3 regions of the Terrabacter sp. AAH1 genome follow, and region 1 is predicted to be linked to each of the others. Evidence: riboswitches for the same ligand, from Rfam matches in the RefSeq annotation. Region 1 holds a riboswitch; each other region holds the start of a gene.
What was found. Region 1 has a riboswitch for S-adenosylmethionine ahead of ACXR8F_RS08650 (amino acid ABC transporter permease). Riboswitches for the same ligand answer to the same signal wherever they lie in the genome.
Positions count from the first base shown of each region.

Region 2: another riboswitch for S-adenosylmethionine. It lies ahead of ACXR8F_RS11585 (aminotransferase class V-fold PLP-dependent enzyme); the one in region 1 lies ahead of ACXR8F_RS08650 (amino acid ABC transporter permease).
Region 3: another riboswitch for S-adenosylmethionine. It lies ahead of metX (homoserine O-acetyltransferase MetX); the one in region 1 lies ahead of ACXR8F_RS08650 (amino acid ABC transporter permease).

Region 1 covers NZ_JBTJJV010000004.1:133,901-140,845, reverse strand. Annotated here, with positions in the region: gene ACXR8F_RS08655 (amino acid ABC transporter ATP-binding protein) at 1-530, opposite strand, end outside; gene ACXR8F_RS08650 (amino acid ABC transporter permease) at 527-1,540, opposite strand; gene ACXR8F_RS08645 (putative leader peptide) at 1,704-1,865, opposite strand; SAM riboswitch class IV at 1,822-1,934, opposite strand; gene ACXR8F_RS08640 (VOC family protein) at 2,160-2,528, opposite strand; gene rpsA (30S ribosomal protein S1) at 2,657-4,168, opposite strand; gene ACXR8F_RS08630 (class I SAM-dependent methyltransferase) at 4,342-5,151, shown strand; gene ACXR8F_RS08625 (hypothetical protein) at 5,244-6,945, opposite strand, start outside.
Region 2 covers NZ_JBTJJV010000006.1:69,242-76,186, reverse strand. Annotated here, with positions in the region: gene ACXR8F_RS11595 (ribonuclease J) at 1-1,646, shown strand, start outside; gene ACXR8F_RS11590 (endonuclease/exonuclease/phosphatase family protein) at 1,648-2,709, shown strand; gene ACXR8F_RS11585 (aminotransferase class V-fold PLP-dependent enzyme) at 2,749-4,134, opposite strand; SAM riboswitch class IV at 4,174-4,313, opposite strand; gene ACXR8F_RS11580 (FtsK/SpoIIIE family DNA translocase) at 4,482-6,945, shown strand, end outside.
Region 3 covers NZ_JBTJJV010000007.1:129,049-135,993, reverse strand. Annotated here, with positions in the region: gene ACXR8F_RS12950 (transglutaminase family protein) at 1-842, shown strand, start outside; gene ACXR8F_RS12945 (RNA polymerase sigma factor) at 897-2,528, opposite strand; gene ACXR8F_RS12940 (universal stress protein) at 2,870-3,268, opposite strand; gene metX (homoserine O-acetyltransferase MetX) at 3,402-4,664, opposite strand; SAM riboswitch class IV at 4,680-4,794, opposite strand; gene ACXR8F_RS12930 (DUF4192 domain-containing protein) at 4,897-6,069, opposite strand; gene ACXR8F_RS12925 (YkvA family protein) at 6,167-6,667, opposite strand; gene ACXR8F_RS12920 (EcsC family protein) at 6,664-6,945, opposite strand, start outside.

The DNA.
Region 1 (6,945 bases):
GTCGGCTCGTCGAAGAGGATGACGTCGGGCCGCAATGCCAGTGCACGCGCGATGGCCACGCGCTGCTGCTGGCCTCCTGAGAGCTGCCTCGGGTAGGCAGCGGCCTTGTCTCCCAGTCCGACCCGTTCGAGTAGGGCCCGAGCTTCAGGCTCCACCTCGTGGCGGCGTCGACGCTGCGACGAGACCGGCGCTTCCACGACGTTGTCGAGCACGGTGAGGTGGGGGAACAGGTTGAAGCTCTGGAAGACGAAGCCGATGCGGCTGCGCTGCCGCAGCACCTCGCGCTCGGGCAGCTCGTGCAGCCGCTCCCCCACCTGCCGGTAGCCGATGAGGGTGCCGTTGACACGCACCTGCCCCCGGTCCACCTTCTCGAGATGGTTGATGGTGCGAACGAGGGTCGACTTGCCGGAGCCGGACGGCCCGAGGATGACGGTCACGGTGCCCTCGGCGAGCTCGAGGTCGACGCCGTCGAGCACCCGGTGCGGGCCGAACGACTTCGAGACGCCGCGCAAGTCGACGACGGCAGTCATCGCGCCACCCCCGCGGTGGTCGTGCCGGCAGCGCGAGAGGTCGATGTCCCGAAGGCCGCCAAGCGGGTTCGCAGACGCTGCAACGGCGTCGGCGGTAGCGTGCGTGAGCTTCCTCTGGCGAAGTGACGCTCCACGTAGTACTGGCCGACCGACAGCAGCGTCGTGAGGATGATGTACCAGACCGTCGCGACGAGCAGGAGCGGCACGACCCTCGAGTTGCGGCCGTAGATCACCTGCACCTGGTAGAAGAGCTCGGGGATCGCGAGCACCGAGACGATCGAGGTCCCCTTGAAGAGGCTGATGACCTCGTTGGCGGCATTGGGCAGGATCGACCGCATCGCCTGGGGCAGCACGATCCGGAGGAACTGCCGCCGTCGCGGGATGCCGAGGGCCGACGCCGCTTCCCGCTGCCCCTCGTCGACCGAGAGGATGCCGCCACGGATGATCTCCGCCGCGTACGCCGCCTGGTGCAGCGCGAGCCCGAGCACGGCCGCGCCGAGCGCCCCGAAGAGGTCGTTCGTCGCGACACTGCCGAACGACGGTCCGAACGGCAGCCCGAACGAGATGCTCTGGTACAGGTAGGCGATGTTGAACCAGAAGAGCAGCTGGACGATCAGCGGGATCGACCGGAAGGCCCAGATGTAGGCCCACGCCACGGAGCGCAGAAAAGCGTTGGGCGACAGGCGCATCGCTGCGAGCACGACGCCGAGCACGAAGCCCGCGACGGTGCCGAGCACGGTGAGCTGGATCGTCGTGCCGAGCGCCTTGATGACCGTCTCGGTCGCGAAGTAGCGGGCAAAGGTGGGCCAGTCCCAGCCGGGGTTGGTGGCGAGGCCGTTGACGAACATCGCGACGAGCACGGCGACGGCGGCCACCCCCACCCAGGTCCAGGGGTTGCGGCGGGGCACGACGGTCAGGGCCGGCGCGTGGTCGGGACGGGTGGTTGGCGGCGGCGCCGCAGCGGGCTGCTGGTCCGTGGCGACGGGGCGCACGGCCGAGGTGGTGGTCACGAGGGCTCCTGAAGGGTGCGTCGAAGGAACCGCCGACCACTCGGGTGGGCCGGCGATGCACGGGCGGGACGAGTTGCGGCGCAACGGCCGCGGCGGGGTGGCCGCGCGGCCCGGCGCCGGGAAAGGCCGGCCGAGGTGGGTCGGCGGCCGCGTCGGTCGGTCGTCAGCGACGACAGAGCGCGCTGGACACGCGGAGCAGGTCGACGTGGCGACGCAGCACCAGCCAGGTGCTCGTGGTGCGCGCCATGACGGCTCCTCGGGTCCGGGACCCGATCACCTCGAGTCCGCGCTTGCCGTCACCTGCTGGCGACGGCCTGGTCCTCACCCGGAGCACCCCGCCGCGGAGGAGGGTTGCTGTCCAGCGAGCCGGGGCTTTGCACTGGAGCTCTTGACCTGTCGATGACACTACGAACCAGCCCCAAGACCGTCAATCGGCGCAAATGACCGCTCGGGGCAGCCCTCACCGATGAGGCCATTCGCGCAGTTTCTCCGAATCATGTTGCGGCACAGTCACATTCGCGAAGTCGAGGGAGACCGATCAGTCATCAATTCCTATTGAATGAGTCGGAAATGCGGCGGCCAGCTTCTTGCATGCTGAGACGCCGGTCTCTCCGCACGGCTACGCGGAACGCTGGCAGACCATGAGCGCGTTGCCGTCCGGGTCCTCGAACTGGACGAAGAACACGCTGCCGATGTCCTCCACGTCCGAGGTGATCCTGACCTCGAGCCGCCGCAGGTGCGCGACGGTGGCGACCATGTCGTCGGTCCAGAAGAAGAAGCGCGGTGGCCCGTCCGCGGTGAAGTCGGGTCGGTTGGCATCGAGGCACAGCCTCGGACCGTCGTCGACGGGGATGTCGAGGATCGTGCCCTCGTGCGAGGCCGCAGGGGCTTCGAAGCCCAGGACGTCGGCATACCAGCGGGCCGAGCGCTCCATGTCGCTGACCGGGACGAACACCTGACCGACGTGCCTGCGGATGGGCGACTGCATGGCGCGGAGACTACCAATCGGCCGGGCTGTCCCCTTCTGCGGTGCGTCCCGGGGGACGGGCCGTGCCGGACGCACGAGAGCCCCGGACCGTGGTGGTCCGGGGCTCTCGTGTCAGGCGGCGACTGGCGTCAGTTGCCCGTCAGCTTCTCGCGAAGCGCGGCGAGCGCCTCGTCGGAAGCCAGGGTGCCCTCGGCCGGAGCCGGAGCGTTGCGCTGGCCACGGTCGGCGCGGTCGGCGTCACCCGAGTCGGCGACATCACCGGTCGCGGACGAGTAGGACGTCGCTGAGCCGGCGTTGGCCGCAGCCTCGGCGTCGGCCTTCGTCGCGGCGTCGACCTGGGCCTTGTGGGCCTCCCAGCGAGCGTGGGCCTCGGCGTACTGACGCTCCCACTTCTCGCGCTGGGCCTCGAAGCCCTCGAGCCACTCGTTCGTCTCCGGGTCGAAGCCCTCGGGGTACTTGTAGTTGCCCTGCTCGTCGTACTCCGCAGCCATGCCGTAGAGGGTCGGGTCGAACTCCGACACCGGCACGGACTGGTCGTTGGCCTGCTTGAGCGAGAGCGAGATGCGACGACGCTCGAGGTCGATGTCGATGACCTTGACGAAGATCTCGTCGCCGACGTTGACGACCTGCTCGGGCAGCTCCACGTGGCGCTCGGCCAGCTCGGAGATGTGCACGAGGCCCTCGATGCCGTCCTCGACGCGCACGAACGCACCGAACGGAACGAGCTTGGTGACCTTGCCCGGGACGACCTGGCCGATGGCGTGGGTCCGCGCGAAGTGCTGCCACGGGTCCTCTTGCGTCGCCTTCAGCGACAGGGAGACACGCTCGCGGTCCATGTCGACGTCGAGCACCTCGACGGTGACCTCGGTGCCGACCTCGACGACCTCGGACGGGTGGTCGATGTGCTTCCACGACAGCTCGGACACGTGGACGAGACCGTCGACGCCGCCGAGGTCCACGAACGCACCGAAGTTGACGATCGAGGACACGACGCCCGAACGGACCTGGCCCTTCTGGAGCTCCTTGAGGAACGTCGTGCGCACCTCGGACTGCGTCTGCTCGAGCCACGCACGGCGCGACAGGACCACGTTGTTGCGGTTCTTGTCGAGCTCGATGATCTTGGCCTCGATCTCCTTGCCGACGTACGGCTGGAGGTCGCGGACACGACGCATCTCGACGAGCGAGGCGGGAAGGAAGCCGCGCAGGCCGATGTCGAGGATGAGGCCACCCTTGACGACCTCGATGACGGTGCCGGTGACGACGCCGTCCTCCTCCTTGACCTTCTCGATCGTGCCCCAGGCGCGCTCGTACTGCGCACGCTTCTTGGACAGGATCAGACGGCCTTCCTTGTCCTCCTTCTGGAGGACGAGGGCCTCGACCTCGTCACCGACCTGGACGATCTCGCCCGGGTCGACGTCGTGCTTGATGGACAGCTCGCGCGAGGGGATGACGCCCTCGGTCTTGTAGCCGATGTCGAGCAGGACCTCGTCCCGGTCGACCTTGACGATGCGACCCTCGACGATGTCGCCGTCGTTGAAGTCCTTGATGGTGGCGTCGATCGCCGCAAGGATGTCTTCCTGAGAGCCGATGTCGTTGATGGCAATCTCAGGCGCGGTCTTCTCGACCGTGTTGGCAGTCATGTAGTAGGAACTCCGATTGTGGACAGTTAGATTGGGGACCTCGCGGCGACGAGCCTGACGGCCCGGCGTCCCGATGTCTTGTGGACGGGTGCAACATTGAGCATGCGCACACGGATGTGCCCGGCAATCCTATCCGCGCTGTCAGCACCCGGTCAAAAGAGACGATGTATGCCGTGAGCACGCCCACCGAGGCCACCCGCCGCCCCGTCGCGGCTGCCGAGACTGCGACGGCGAACCGCACGTGGTGGGACGGCGAGGCGACGTCGTACTACGTCGAGCACGGCGCCTTCCTCGGCGACACCGACTTCGTCTGGGGTCCCGAGCGGCTGCGCGAGGAGGACGCCGCACTGCTCGGCGACCCGGCGGGCCAGGACGTCCTCGAGATCGGCGCCGGCTCCGGGCAGTGCTCGCGCTGGCTCGCCGCGCACGGCGCCAGGGTCGTGGCGACCGACCTCTCCGCCGGCATGGTGGCGACCGGCGTGGCGGTCAACGACGCGGTCGACGAGCCGGCCCGGGTGCCGTTCGCGCAGTGCGACGGGCGCGCCCTCCCCTTCGCCGACGCGTCCTTCGACACGGTCTTCACGGCATACGGCGTCGTGCCGTTCGTCGCGGACTCCGACGTCGTGATGGCGGAGGCGGCACGCGTGCTGCGCCCCGGCGGGCGGTTCGTCTTCTCGACGACGCACCCCGTGCGGTGGGCCTTCCCCGACGACCCGGGCCCGGGCGGCCTCACGGCCCGACACTCCTACTTCGACCGGGAGCCGTACGTCGAGCAGGACGCAGAGGGCCACGCCACGTACGTCGAGCACCACCGGACCCTCGGCGACCGCGTGCGCGAGATCACCGCAGCCGGGCTGGTGCTCGTCGACCTCGTCGAGCCGGAGTGGCCCGAGGGGCACGACGAGCCGTGGGGTGGCTGGTCGCCGCTGCGCGGTCGCATCATCCCCGGCACGGCCGTCTTCGTCTGCCGCAAGCCGGCCTGACCACGCCAGGAGCCCAGCGCCTGACAGCGAGGGAACGTCGAGTGCCCAGCTCCCCGAGGTGGGGAGCTGGGCACTCGTGGACGCGGGGTCGGTCAGAGGAAGCGGCGCCGCAGCAGCACCGACCCACCGGCGAGGCCGAAGACGCCCGCAGCAGCGGCTGCGCGCCCGAGGTTCGCGGAACCGGCACCGTCGACGCCGGCGATCTCGAACGAGTACGCCGTCGCACCGACCGCGCCCTGGGGAGCGCCGTAGGCCATGCCCTCCACCTTGGCGCGGCGGGCACCCATCTCGATGAGGGCGTACTTCTCGCCGTAGTCGGCCGCCGTCGCCTTTCCGGCGGCGACGAGCTTCTTCGTGCCCTCGTCGGAGAGACGCTGCGCGCCGTCCTTGAGCGCGGGCGCGCCGGCCGCCGCGTCGGTCAGACCGGCAGCGAGCTTGCTGGTGCCGTCCGCCGCGTCGGCGAGGCCGTCGGAGAGTCGGCCGGCACCGTCGGACACCTGGCCCGCCCCGTCGTCGACCTTGCCCGCTCCGTCGGCGAGCTCGCCGAGACCGTCGTCCAGCTTGCCCGCTCCCGTCGCAACCTTCCCTGCACCCGTCGCGAGCTGCACCGACTTGGAGGAGAGCTCACCGTTGCCCTTCGCCAGCTGCGACGTGCCGTCGTGCACCTTGTCGGCACCGACGGTCAGCTGGTCGATCACGTCGAGCAGCTCTAGCCCGCCCAGGCCAAGCAGGTCGACGCCGTCCTGGAGGGCGTTGACGCCACCGCGCAGGGTCAGGTCGTCCGCGGTGTCCTTGGCGCCACCGATGCCGCCCTGGACCTTCGTGACGACGCCGTCGACGAGGGTGCTGACGCCGGTGTCGACGAGGCCGACCCCCTCGAGCAGGCCCGGGACCTTCGGGTCGCACGCGTTCAGCGTCGTGTTGCTGAGGCCGCACTCGATCTTCGCGAGGCCGAAGGCCGCATCGCCGAGCTTGCTCTTCAGCAGGTCCAGGCCATCGGACACCTGGCCGAGACCCGTGGACACCTGGCCGAGGCCACCCGACACCTCGCCGAGGCCACCCGACACCAGGCCGAGACCCTTCGACACCTGGTCGAGCCCATCGGCGCCGGCGCCGGTCCTCGTGCGGAGCTCACCGAGACCGCCCTGGACCTGCGTCAGGATGCCCTTGCAGACCGGGCCGCAGTCGAGGCCGTTCTTGGCCATCGCCACACCACCGTCGAGCTGGTCGATGCCGCCACCGGTCTTGAGCGCGTCCAGCAGGCCCGCGCGGACCTGGTCGACACCGCCCTTGGACTGGTCGACACCGCCCTTGGACTGGTCGACACCGCCCTTGGACTGGTCGACACCCCCCTTGGACTGGCCGACACCGCCCCTGAGCTGGTCGAGACTCCCGCCCGCCTTGGTGGCCTCCGCAAGGCCGGCACGGACCTGGTCGACGCCGTCGATGAGGGTGCCCGCCTGCCCCTTGCCACCGAGCCCGGCACGCAGCTTCGCGATGCCCGCGTGGAGCGGCTTGGCCTGGTCGGGCAGACCGCCGACACCGTCGTACATCGCGGTCAGACCTGCGTCGACCTTGTCGAGCCCGTCGGCGACGAGCGCGAGGTTGTCCACGAGGGCGGGTGCGCCCTCGCCGAGCAGGTGCAGACCACCGGCGACCTGCCCAGCTCCGTCGTCGACCTTGACCGCACCGGCGCTGAGCTTCTCGGCGCCGGCGCTGAGGCGGCTGTTGCCGTCGGCGACCTGGGCGGCACCGTCGGCCAGCTGGGACGAGCCGTCCTTGGCAGCCCCCGCC
Region 2 (6,945 bases), on a different contig from region 1:
TCCCCGACAACGGCCTGCGGGTCGTCGCACTCGGTGGGCTGGGCGAGGTCGGCCGCAACATGGCCGTCGTCGAGACGAAGGGCAAGCTGCTCGTCATCGACTGCGGCGTGCTCTTCCCCGAGGACCACCACCCGGGCGTCGACCTCATCCTCCCGGACTTCAGCTACATCGAGGACCGTCTCGACGACATCGAGGCCATCGTCCTCACCCACGGCCACGAGGACCACATCGGCGCGGTCCCGTACCTGCTCCGGCTCAAGGGCGACATCCCGCTCATCGGCTCGACCCTCACGCTCGCCCTCGTCGAGGCGAAGCTCAAGGAGCACCGCATCCGGCCGTACACGATGGCGGTCCGTGAGGGGCAGCGCGAGCGGCTCGGCGTCTTCGACCTCGAGTTCGTCGCGGTCAACCACTCCATCCCCGACGCGCTCGCCGTCTTCGTGCGCACCGAGGCCGGCACGCTGTTGCACACCGGCGACTTCAAGATGGACCAGCTGCCGCTCGACGGGCGCCTGACCGACCTGCGAGCCTTCGCCCGTCTCGGCGAGGAGGGCGTCGACCTCTTCCTCACCGACTCGACCAACGCCGACGTGCCCGGGTTCACCACGCCCGAGCTCGAGATCGCGCCGGCCATCGACAAGGTCTTCCGCCACGCCGAGCGACGCATCATCGTCGCCTGCTTCAGCAGCCACGTGCACCGCGTCCAGCAGGTGCTCGACGCCGCCGAGAAGGCCGGCCGCAAGGTCGCCATGGTCGGCCGCTCCATGGTGCGCAACATGGGCATCGCCTCCGAGCTCGGCTACCTGAAGGTGCCCGACGGCATCCTCATCGACATCAAGAAGATCGACAGCCTGCGCGACGACGAGCTCGTCCTCATCTGCACGGGTTCGCAGGGCGAGCCGATGGCGGCGCTCTCGCGCATGGCCAACCGCGACCACCGCATCGACGTGGGCCCGGGTGACACGGTCCTGCTCGCGAGCAGCCTCATCCCCGGCAACGAGAACGCCGTCTACCGCATCATCAACGGCCTCATGCGCCTGGGCGCGAACGTCGTGCACAAGGGCAACGCGAAGGTGCACGTCTCCGGTCACGCCAGCGCCGGCGAGCTGCTCTACTGCTACAACATCGTCAAGCCGCGCAACGTGCTCCCGGTCCACGGCGAGTGGCGCCACATGTACGCCAACGCCCAGCTCGCCATCCAGTCCGGCGTCCACCCCGACAACGTCGTGCTCGCCGAGGACGGCGTCGTCGTCGACCTCGTCGACGGCCACGCGTCGGTCGCCGGCGTCGTCGAGTGCGGCTACGTCTACGTCGACGGCAGCAGCGTGGGCGGTGCCGACGAGGCGCTGCTGAAGGACCGCCGCATCCTGCGCGACGAGGGCTTCATCACGTGCATCGTCGTGCTCGACGCAGCCACCGGCAAGATCGCGAGCGGCCCCGAGATCACCGCCCGCGGCTTCGTCGAGGACGAGGAGATCTTCCAGCAGGTCATCCCCAAGGTCGAGCGGGCCGTCGAGGAGGCGGTCGCCAACGGGGTGCGCGACGACCAGCAGCTCCAGCAGGTCGTACGCCGGGCCGTTGGTTCCTGGGTCGGTGGCAAGATCCGCCGTCGGCCGATGATCATCCCGGTCGTGCTGCAGGCCTGACGTGACGGTGCAGCAGGTCGGCGGGGCGGCTCCGGCGAGTCGTCCCGACGAGCCCGACGGGCCGGTCGGCGCCGAGCCGTCGAGCCCGTCCCCGCGCCGGCGCCGCCATCGCTGGCTCGACGCCGCCATCGCGCTCGTCCTGCTCGTCCTGGTCGCGGTGGGGGCGCTGCGCTGGCTCGACTCGACGGCATACGTCGTCGTCGTGCTGCAGACCGCCGGGCCCTTCGTGCTGATCGGGCTGGGTCTGCTCCTCGTGGCGACCCTCGTGGGGCGTCGGTGGGTCATGGCGGCCCCCGTCGTCATCGCACTGGCCGTGGCGGTCACCGTGGCGGCTCCGGCGTTCCGGGCGTCGTCGTCACCGAAGGTCGAGCCCGACCTCACCGTCATGTCGGCGAACGTCTGGATCGGCTCCGCCAACGTGAACCAGCTCATGGACGCCGTGCGCTTCCACTCCGTCGACGTGCTGGTGCTCGTCGAGGCGACGCCCGCCCTGATGCAGCGGCTCGACGCCGAGGGTGCCGGCGACTACTTCACGCACCGTGAGGGGGCCGCGCGGCCGAGCACCTCCAGCGGCACGATGGTCCTGTCGCGCTACCCGCTCTCGGTGCGCAGTGCGGGCACCGACCCGGCCGTGGAGGCCACGCAGAGCGTCCAGCCCGAGCTCGACGTCACGACGCCGAAGGGGACCGTGCGCCTCAAGGTCGCCCACCCGACGGCTCCGCTGCGTGGTGACACCGTCGAGTGGCGTGCCGGGCTCCAGGCGCTCCGGTCCTGGAAGGAGCGACTCGACGGCGACGAGCCCGTCGTCATGGCGGGAGACTTCAACGCGTCGTTCGGCCATCCGGCGATGCGTGACGTGGCCGCGGGCCTTGCCGACGCGCAGCGCACCGACGGGCAGGGATGGGTGCGCACGTGGCCCTTCGCGGGCAACCGCCTGCCCGCCTTCGTGCAGCTCGACCACCTGCTGAGCCGAGGGCTCACCGTCGTCTCGGCGGGTCAGGTCGCCGTCAACCGCGCCGACCACGCCGCGGTGTGGGCCGGCTACGCCCTGCCCAAGCGCTGAGCGGCCCTGCAGCCGAACGGCCTACGGCGGCTGACGGGGTCACCAGGGACGCTCGACCTCGACGTCGCGCGGGTCGGTGCCGTCGACGGCCCAGCCCGACTCGGTGAGGGTCCAGTCGGCCGAGGGGCCGTGCGCGACGAGCCCGGCGACGGCCGACACGAGGCGGTCGACGCCCTCGAGCGTCGAGCCGAGGCCGATGCTCGCGCGCACCGCGGTGCCCGCGCGCTCGCCCCACGGGTCCTCGAGCAGCTCGTCGACGAGCAGGTGGGCGCAGAACTTGCCGTCGCGCACGCCGATGCCGTGCTCGACCGAGAGCACCTGCGACACGAGCGACGAGTCCCAGCCGTCGACGGTGAACGCGACGACGCCGACGCGGTCGTGGTCCTCGCCGAAGATCGAGAGCAGCTCGACGCCCGGCACCTCGCCGAGTCCGGTCGTCAGCCGCTCGAGCAGCTGCTCCTCGTGGGCCTCGATGGCGTCGCGGTGACGGCTGATGGTGGCGCACGCGGCGGCCAGGGCGATCGCGCCGATGACGTTGGGGCTGCCGCCCTCGTGCCGAGCGGGACCGGTGGCCCACGTCGTGCCCTCCTCGGTGACCGAGCGCGTCGCGCCGCCTCCGAGCAGGTAGGGGCTGCCGGCATCGAGCCAGTCGGAGCGACCGGCCAGCACGCCTGCGCCGTAGGGGGCGTACGTCTTGTGGCCGGAGAACGCGACGTAGTCGGCGTCCCAGCCGGCGAGGTCGATCCGGCGGTGGGCCGATAGCTGGGCGGCGTCGACGGCGATGCGGGCGCCGTGGTCGTGGGCCAGCGTGGCGAAGCGCTCGATCGGCCACACCTCGCCGGTGACGTTCGAGGCCGCGGTGAGCACGACGAGGCGGTGCCGCGAGGGGTGGTCGTTCAGGGCCTCCTCGAGCAGCGCGTGGGCGTCCTCGACGGTCTGGGGCACAGGCAGCCGCACGGTGCGGAAGCGCCCCCAGGGCAGCAGCGTCGAGTGGTGCTCGGTGCCGAAGACGAAGACGGTCGTGCGGCTCGGCAGCGCCTTGCTCAGCAGCGCCCACGAGTCGGTCGTCGTGCGGGTGAAGACGACCGAGTCGTCCGCGCGAGCCCCGACGAACGAGGCCACCTCGGCGCGAGCCTGCTCGTACCAGGCGCTCGTCAGGCGTGAGGCGAAGCCGGCGCCCCGGTGCACGGATGAGTACGTCTCGAGGGCCCGGTCGACCGCCGCCCTGACCGTCTCGAGCGCGGGGGTCGACGCGGCGTGGTCGAGGTTCGCGTATGCCGTGTCGCCGCTGAGCGTCGGCACCCGCAGTCCTGCGCCGACGACCGCGGGCAGCGAAGCGGCCTCGGGGACGACGTGCAACGCGCGGGTCCGGACGACGGGGGCGGGGGCGCCACCACAGAGGGAGGTGCTGGGAAGGACCGACATGAGAGTGCTCCTGGGGGACCGAGGGACCCACCGGATGCAGGTCCGCGCTTGCCGGCCGCGATCGCACGAGCTGGATCTCTCGAGCTGATCGGGGTCGACCTGGTCGTCACCCGGAGCACCCCACCGCGGAGGAGGGTTGCTGGCCAGCGAGCCGGGGCTTGTCACTGGCACTCATGACCTGGCATCGAAGATAGGGCGGCCCCTCTCGGCCTGTCCACCCTCCGGTCCGCGGATGTCGGCATCTGAGACGGCCTCGACCCGTGATGGCGGGTTCGTGTTCTGACCCATGTGCCTCTGTTGCGCGTGTGACGCGTGAGTTCAGAGGTGCCTTGACGTACGGTGCGACCATGGGGTCTCGTCCGTCCAGCAGCCAACGCTCGAGCACCGCCGCGGCCACACGGGCCAAGGGGGCGACCGGCAGCACCACGTCGCGCCCGCCGGCCGCCCGCTCGTCCCGGCCCGCGCAGCGCAAGCCCGCCGCGCGCAAGCCGCCGGCCAAGCCCGCCCGCAAGACCCGTGACGGCGGGCTGCCCTTCCCGCTCAGCGCGATGCGAAGCACCTGGATGGGCGTCTCCCACATGGCCGGGGGAGCGGTGCGACGCGTCGGCCACAGCGCTGCCGACCTCGAGCCCGAACACCGTCGCGACGGCATCGGTTTCGCCCTCATCGCGCTCGCCGTCGTCGTGGCGGCCCGCGAGTGGTGGGGCGTCGCCGGCACGTTCGGCCAGATCGTGCACGCCATCTTCGCCGGCACCTTCGGGCGCGTCGCGTATGCCGTCCCGCTCGTCCTGCTCGCCCTCGGCCTGCGCATGCTGCGCGCCCCGCAGGACGAGGCGACGACCAACCGCGTCGTCGTCGGCACCATCGCGCTGACCTTCGCGGCCTGCGGTCTGGCGCACCTGGCGGACGGCATCCCCAACCCGCCCGACGGCGCCGACGGCATGCGGGCCGCCGGTGGCATCCTCGGCTTCCTCGCCTCGAGCCCCCTCGCGGCCGCGGTGTCGCCCTACGGCGCGCTCGTCCTGCTCATCCTGCTCGGCATCTTCGGCCTGCTCGTCATCACGGCCACGCCGGTCAACATGATCCCGACGCGCCTGCACCAGCTCAAGGCTCTCGTCATCGACCGTGGCCACCACGACGAGGCGGGCGCCGAGCCGGAGGACGCCCCGACGGCAGCGCTCAAGCGCGCCCGTCGCAAGCCGGTCGACCTCTCCGACCGTGACGGTGACGAGGCCTTCCGCCAGGCCGCGCAGAAGGGCGGCGACGACGAGCCCACGACCCGCCTGCGTCCCGGCGAGAAGCGTCCCACGGCCCCGGGTGTGCTGGCGCCCCGTCCCAGTGGCGAGAAGGCGATCGACGCCACCGACCCCAAGACCCTCGGCGCCCCCGACACCGGCAGGGTCGGCCCGAAGGCCGAGCTCATCCCGCCGCCCATGTCGGAGATGCCGGCACGTGTCGAGCAGCTCAGCCTCGGGGGCGACATCACCTACCAGCTGCCCGACCACTCCATGCTGACGCCGGGTCCCCCTCACAAGACGCGCAGCGACACCAACGACCGCGTCGTCGAGTCGCTGACCAACGTCTTCGACCAGTTCGACATCGACGCCGCCGTCACCGGCTTCACGCGTGGCCCGACGGTCACCCGCTACGAGGTCGAGCTCGGCTCCGGCACCAAGGTCGAGCGGGTCACCGCACTCTCCAAGAACATCGCGTATGCCGTCGCGTCGGCCGACGTGCGCATCCTCAGCCCCATCCCGGGCAAGTCGGCCATCGGCATCGAGATCCCGAACCTCGACCGCGAGAACGTGTCGCTCGGCGACGTGCTGCGCAGCAACACCGCGCGCACCAACGAGCACCCGATGGTCATGGGTGTCGGCAAGGACGTCGAGGGCGCCTACGTCATCGCCAACCTCGCGAAGATGCCGCACCTGCTCGTCGCCGGCGCCACGGGCTCCGGAAAGTCGAGCTTCGTCAACTCGATGATCACCTCGATCCTCATGCGTGCGACGCCGGAGGAGGTGCGCCTCATCCTCGTCGACCCCAAACGGGTCGAGCTCACGGCGTACGAAGGCATCCCGCACCTCATCACGCCGATCATCACCAACCCCAAGAAGGCCGCCGAGGCGCTCGCCTGGGTCGTCAAGGAGATGGACCAGCGCTACGACGACCTCGCGGCGTTCGGGTTCAAGCACGTCGACGACTTCAACAAGGCGGTGCGTGCCGGCAAGGTCAAGCCGCTGCCGGGCTCCGAGCGGCAGATCACGACCTACCCGTACCTGCTCGTCGTCGTCGACGAGCTCGCCGACCTCATGATGGTCGCCCCGCGCGACGTCGAGGAGTCGGTCGTGCGCATCACGCAGCTCGCGCGCGCCGCCGGCATCCACCTCGTGCTCGCGACCCAGCGCCCGTCGGTCGACGTCGTGACGGGTCTCATCAAGGCCAACGTGCCCTCGCGCATGGCGTTCGCGACGTCCTCGCTCGCCGACTCGCGCGTCGTGCTCGACCAGCCCGGCGCCGAGAAGCTCATCGGCCAGGGCGACGCGCTCTTCCTCCCCATGGGCGCGAGCAAGCCGATGCGTGTGCAGGGTGCGTGGGTCAACGAGTCCGAGATCCACGAGGTCGTCAAGTTCGTCACGACGCAGCTCAAGCCGAACTACGTCGAGGACGTCACCGTCGCCGCGCCGAAGAAGCAGATCGACGACGACATCGGCGACGACCTCGACGTGCTGCTCCAGGCGACCGAGCTCGTCGTGACGACCCAGTTCGGGTCGACGTCGATGCTCCAGCGCAAGCTGCGCGTCGGCTTCGCCA
Region 3 (6,945 bases), on a different contig from region 1:
TGGCCCGCGCGCAGGGCATCCCGGCCCGCATGGCCATCGGCTTCCTGCCCGGGCTCGCCTCCGGCGACAACCGCTACACCGTTCGCGCGAGCGACGCCCACGCGTGGCCCGAGCTCTACTTCCAGGGCTACGGCTGGCTCCGCTTCGAGCCCACGCCGGGGGCGCGCTCCGGCACGCCGCCGCCGTATGCCGTGCTCGGACCCGGCGGAGGCTCCACCGCTGGTGGCCGTGACGTCGACAGCTCGAGCGCGACCGGCGGCGCGACGAGTGTCCGGAAGACGCTGGACAACCCGGCCGCCGACGGAGCCGCTACCCCGCAGCCCTCGCTGGTCGGCTCGATCGGGTCCTGGTTCTCGGTGCGCAACATCGTGACCGCGCTGGCGATCGTCATCGGGCTGCTCGCCGCCTTCATCATGCCGATCACCGCCTGGTGGCTGCGGCTGCGCCGACGACGCGCCGCCGTCACCCAGCAGGAGCTCATCGAGGTCGAGTGGATGGACCTCACGAGCCACCTCGGTGACCTCGGGCTCGCCTCGCCCGACGGGGTCACCCTGCGCCAGCTGCAGCGGCGGTACGTCACCGAGGGCCACCTCGACGAGGAGAACGCGGCCGCGATGGGCCGCGTCACCGCGACGCTCGAGAAGTCGCGCTACGACCGCCCGGAACGCACGTCCCCGCAGGAGGCCATCCGCCTGCACCACGACATCCAGTCGATCCGCAGGCAGGTCGGGCGCACCCGTGCGTGGCAGACCCGGGTCAAGGTATTCCTCTGGCCCGCGGCCGCCGTCTCCTTCTGGCGGTCGCTGCCCGACCGGCTGGGCGCGCTCAGGCGCCGCGGCTGAGGGAGAGCAGCTCGCCCCTCGGGGACGAGCTGCTCTCTCGACGGGTCGCGCCGGTCAGTCCAGGTAGTCGCGCAGCACCTGGCTGCGGCTCGGGTGACGCAGCTTGCTCATGGTCTTGGACTCGATCTGGCGAATGCGCTCACGGGTGACGCCGTAGACCTTGCCGATCTCGTCGAGCGTCTTCGGCTGGCCGTCGGTCAGGCCGAACCGCATCGACACGACGCCGGCCTCGCGCTCCGAGAGCGTGTCGAGCACCGAGTGCAGCTGCTCCTGCAGGAGCGTGAAGCTCACCGCGTCGGCCGGGACGACCGCCTCGGAGTCCTCGATGAGGTCACCGAACTCGCTGTCGCCGTCCTCGCCGAGGGGGGTGTGCAGCGAGATCGGCTCGCGGCCGTACTTCTGGACCTCGACGACCTTCTCGGGCGTCATGTCGAGCTCCTTGGCCAGCTCCTCCGGGGTGGGCTCGCGGCCCAGGTCCTGGAGCATCTGGCGCTGCACGCGGGCGAGCTTGTTGATGACCTCGACCATGTGCACCGGGATGCGGATGGTGCGGGCCTGGTCGGCCATGGCGCGGGTGATGGCCTGGCGGATCCACCACGTCGCGTACGTCGAGAACTTGTAGCCCTTGGTGTAGTCGAACTTCTCGACCGCACGGATGAGGCCGAGGTTGCCCTCCTGGATCAGGTCCAGGAAGAGCATGCCGCGGCCCGTGTAGCGCTTGGCGAGCGAGACGACGAGACGCAGGTTGGCCTCGAGGAGGTGGTTCTTGGCCTTCTTGCCGTCCTGGGCGATCCACCACAGCTCGCGCTTGAGCTTCATCTCGATCTTGTCGCCCGAGTTGAGCTTCTCCTCGGCGAACAGGCCGGCCTCGATGCGCTTGGCCAGCTCGACCTCCTGCTCGGCGTTGAGGAGGGCGACCTTGCCGATCTGCTTGAGGTAGTCCTTGACCGGGTCGGCCGTGGCGCCTGCGGTGACGACCTGCTGCGCGGGGGCGTCGTCCTCGTCGTCGTCGCGGATGACGAAGCCGGACTCCTCCGGCTCGTCGGCCTTGGCGCCTGCGGCCGGGGTGCCCTCGGCGTCGTCGGAGTCCTCGGCGCCCTCATCGGTGATCTCGACCTCCACGAGCTCGCCCTCGGGGGCGTCCTCGGGCTCGGCGTCCTCGAGATCCTCGTCGACCTCACCGGCGACGTCGGCGCCGTCTGCGGTCTTCGTGGCCGACTTCGCGGCGGTCTTCTTGGTGGCAGCCTTCTTCGCCGCGGGCTTCGCGGCGGCCTTGGCCACTCCGGCGTTGGTCGCGGCCTTCTTCGTCGTCGTCTTGGCCGCGGTCGCCTTGGTGGCCGCGGTGGGTTCGTCGCTGTCGGCGGCAGCACCTCGCGCCGGCGCGGTCTTGGCGGCTGTCTTCTTCGCTGCGGTCTTCGTCGTCGCGGTCGTCGTCCGCGTGGCGGACTTCGTCGCGGCGGCAGTCGTGTTGCGTGCGGTGGCCACACTGCCTCCCTTGGTCCCTGAACGGGTCTTCTTCGTCGTGCTCGAGTGCGGCGCGTCGACGACGATCTCGATGTCGTGCGCCTCGAGCGTCGTGAGGACCGGCTTCATCTGCTTCAGATCGAGACCGGCGTCGACCTGAGCTCGCGCGATCTCAGTGCCGGTGATGGACCCGTTGGTGCTGCCCTTGACCAGGAGCTGCATGATCGCCTCGTGCTGGAACACCTTCGGCAGGGTTTTCGGAGCTCCAGCGGTTGTTGCCTTGGGCACGGATGCAGTCGCCTTTCGTCGCACGGTCTCGCCGGATGATCGGCCCGGACGCGGGCATGCATCATCACAACGAACGAGAATGGGGGTTGGTGCCGGAAGGGCTTGGCCTGTCGGAGTCGATCCCTGAGTCGATCTCTCGGTGCGCCTCGTGCGATCCGGTACTCAGACATTATAAAACGCCCCGCGGCGTGCGAGCGAACGCACGGGGCACCAGCGCGCCGCGGACCGGCTGTTCCGGAGGTGGTCCGGTGCCGGTCGCGACCGGTTGGAGGGCGTCAGTCGCCCTTGACGGCCAGGACGGGGCAGCTCGCGTCGAGCAGGATGCGCTGGGCGTTGGACCCCAGGATGAGCTTGCCTACCGGGCTGCGACGACGCAGGCCGATGACGATGAAGTCGGCCTTCTCCTCCTCGGCGACGGAGATGAGGTCCTCGGCCGGGTCGTTGCCGCGCACCAGCTGGCGCACCTCGTGCTCCAGACCCTTCTCCTCGAGGAGCGTCTGCACGCGGGCGAGCTCGGTCTCGAACTGGCTCGCCTCGTTGGCGTCGAAGTCCTTGCCTCCCCGGTGGGAGCTGATGACGACGAGCTTCGTGCCTCGCAGGACGCATTCCTCGGCGGCTCGCCTGAGCGCCGCGCGTCCTTCCTTGGTGGCGACATAACCAACGACGATGGCCACTTTCCCGGACCTCCTTGGGACGGAAACAAGCAGTGCTCGCACCGTACCCGAAATCACGTCACACGGCGCGTGCCGCGCGGAGCCTGGCCGGCACCGCCGCGGACGAGCCGAAACGCCCGGCCCGCAGCAGGGTTCAGGCGTGGTCGTGCGGCCTTCGTTCGAGCGCGTCGCGCACGATGCGGCCCACCTGCTCCTCCTCGATGAGGAAGCCGTCGTGGCCGAACGCCGACGTGATGTGCTCGCGGTGCGAGCGGCGCAGCGCCGAGTGCAGGTCGTCGGACAGCCGCGGCGGGTAGAGCCGGTCGGTGTCGACGGAGACGATCGTGCAGTCCGCCTCGACGCGAGCGAGAGCCGCGGCGACGCCGCCACGGTCGCGTCCGACGTCGTGGGAGTTCATGGCCTCGGTGAGCACGAGGTAGGAGTTGGCGTCGAAGCGGCGGGCGAGCTTGCCGGCATGGTGGTCCAGGTAGGACTCGACGGCGAAGCGGCCGCGGTCACCTGCTCGGAGGGGGTCCTCGCCGAGCTGGGCCTCGCGGCCGAAACGCTCGTCGAGCTCGGTCTCGGTGCGGTAGGTGATGTGGGCGATGCGACGCGCGAGACCGAGCCCGGCATCGGGCCGACGGTCGCCCGCGTAGTAGTCGCCCCCGGCGAAGTCCGGGTCGTTGCGGATCGCCAGCAGCTGCGGCTGGCACCAGGCGATCTGGTCAGCCGTCGCGTACGCCGTCGACGCGAGGACGATGCAGCGGTCGACGTCGGCGGGGTGGGTGACCGCCCACTCGATGGCCCGCATCCCGCCCATGGAGCCGCCGACGACCGCGGCGAGCCGGCGGATGCCCAGCTGGTCGAGCAGTGCCCGCTCGGCCGCGACCTGGTCTCGCACGGTGACATAGGGGAACCTGCTCCCCCAGGCCTCTCCGTCGGGAGCCGTGCTCGCGGGGCCGGTGCTGCCCTGGCAGCCGCCGAGCACGTTCGCGGCGATGACGAACCACTCGTCGGGGTCGACGGTGCGGCCGGCGCCGATGAGGGAGTTCCACCACCCCGGCGACGCGTGACCGTCGCCGGCCTCGCCCACGACGTGGCTGTCGCCGGTCAGCGCGTGCTCGACGAGGATGACGTTGTCCTTGGCCTCGTTGAGCCGGCCCCACGTCTCGTAGGCGAGACGGACGTCGGGCACCAGTCCCCCGCGCTCGAGCTCCACGTCGCCGATCGTCGCGAACTGCCGCCGGCCGACCGGGTCGCCGTCACGCCACGCGCCGTCGGTCCGCTGCCGTCGCGACGACTCGTCGTGGGCCTGCTCGTGCCCGACGCGACGGGAGTCGACAGAGGGTGCGGAGCCGGGAGCGGCGGCCGGGCGCGTCAGGCGTCGCGTGCTCTGCGTCCCGTGGGTAACGGTCATCAAGGCACTCCTCGCTCTTCGCGCTTGCGCACACCCGGGACGGGTGTGGCCAGGTCTTCACCCGGGGCACCCCACCGCGAAGGAGGGTTGCCGACCAGCGAGCCGGGGCTTGTCGCTGGCACTCATGACCTGGACCCACCATAACCGAGCCCGATGCGGCAGCCGAGGCTCCGGTCCACGACCTGGACGCGACGACCACCGGGTCCGCAGGACACCGTGACGGTCGCCCCACTCATGCGCAGGCCGGCGGGCGAAGGCCGTGGTCGAGCGACTGCCGGACCAGCCCGGCCAGGCGGTTGTCGGGCTCCAGCTCGAGCGCCCGGTCGGCCGCGATGCCGGCACGGGCCCCGTCACCGGACCACCAGGCCAGCGAGGCGAGCAGCGACAGCACGGGGGCGGCGTGGGCGGCCGGCGTCATGCGGCACACCGCCTCGAGCCGGGAGAGCAGCAGGCGCGGCGCGGCAGCGTGGTCCCAGTCGTCCCAACCCTCCGGGTCCAGGCGGCCGGCGGAGCCCGTCGCCCCGACCTGGCCCGCCGGCGTCGCAGAGAAGACCCGGAGGTCGGGACCGAGGAACACCTCCAGCATCGTCACGAGCTCGTCGGGGAGCGACTCGAGCGAGGACGCACCGGGGCAGAGCCACCCGACGAGGGCATCGCGAAACTCCCTGTCGCCAAGAGGGCCGACCACCGCCGGCAACCAGTGCTCGAGCCCGAATCCCTCGATCTCACCGTGCAGCAGGCCGCCCCAGGCCACCAGCGCGTCGTTGACGAGGAACTGTCGCGCCGACAGCTCACCGCCGTCGAGCACGCTCAGGCCGCCGCGGGCAGGGCCGGGCCTGCGCGAAGGGCGTGCGGCCTCGGCGAACCGCCGCTGCCAGTCCTCGATGGCGCCGACCGTGAGCGCATACCGCGGGGCGGAGGCCTCGAGGGGCTCGACCAGGCGGGCCAGACCGGCACGGTCGGGAAGCACGGAGTGGCCGAGCGCCACGTAGCTCGCGACTGCGGGCACGTCAGCCTGCTCGGGCAGCAGCCAACCCTCGTCGGGACAGCAGTCGCAGCCGACCGAACGCCACCTCCCCTCGCGGACGACCAGCCGCTCGCGCACGACCACACCGGCGCGTTCGAGGCCCTCGACGAGCTCCTCGAGCAGCGGCAGCGACCCGTCCGGCTCGTCCTCGAAGCCGACGACGGCCACCGACGACGGCGAGCCCTCGAGGACGGTCGGCAGCAGCTGGGCCGCCGAGGCCGACGCGAGCGGGTCGCCGACGGCGTCGAGCCGGGCCACGAGCCCGAGCCGCTTGCCGTGGAAGCACACCACGACGACGCTGCGCTCGGGCTGGAAGCCGAGGTGGAAGGGAATGATGGTCAGCAGCTCCGCTGGCCCTGACAGTGAGATCTTCGGCATGTCCCGAGCGTGGCCGCGTCTGCCGCTCACCGGCAGACCCCCGAGCGCGCCTGTGGACCGGGGCCGCTCGGCCCGAGGGGGTGTGGATCGTGCGGCTTCAGCCCTCGAGGCGCCTGCGCACGGACTCGAGGACGCGGTCGGTGGCCGCCTGGCGCATCCCCTCGGGCAGGCGCAGGGGCTCAGCCCGCCCGGACTCCGTCCGCCCAGAGCTCCGGCGCGCGGGGTCGGGCTGCCCACGCAGGTGGGCGCCCTGCCCGATCTCCCACGCGATGAACCGGTCGGTCTCCTCGAAGAACGTCTTGACGGCCCACGAGATCACGACGGCGTCGTCGGCCGCGCCCAGCACGGGCAGAACCGCCTCCGGCAGCAGGTCGACGGGAGACGCGACGTACGCCATCGCACCCGCGACGAGCCCGAGGCGCCGGAGGGTCGTGCCGGCATACGTGCCCTCGACGGTGCTGCGCACCAGCCGTGGCACCGCCTGCACCCGCTCGGCGATGCCGGGGCCCCCGGGACGCAGCGAAGCGCGAACGACCGAAGCGACGGCCGCAGCCGTCTTGATGCGCGAAGCGTTCTTCATGGCGGGCCCGGGGGTCACCGGCCGAAGGTCTCCACGGGCGGGAACTCCTTGGCGGCCTGCTTGCCGATGCGCCCGAGCATGTACACGTCGACGCCCGCCCCCACGAGGCCGCCGACGAGCGGCACGCCGCGGCCGAGCCTGGCGAACGTGCCCTGCCCGATGCGACCGAGCAGCCGGAAGCCGACGGCCTTGTTGAGCACCATGAGAGCCGGCGCGGGGAGCCGCTCGAAGGCGAGGGAGGACAGCTTGCCTCCGGCCACCTGCAGGCCGGCCTTCTTGAGCAGGTCGTCGCTGTC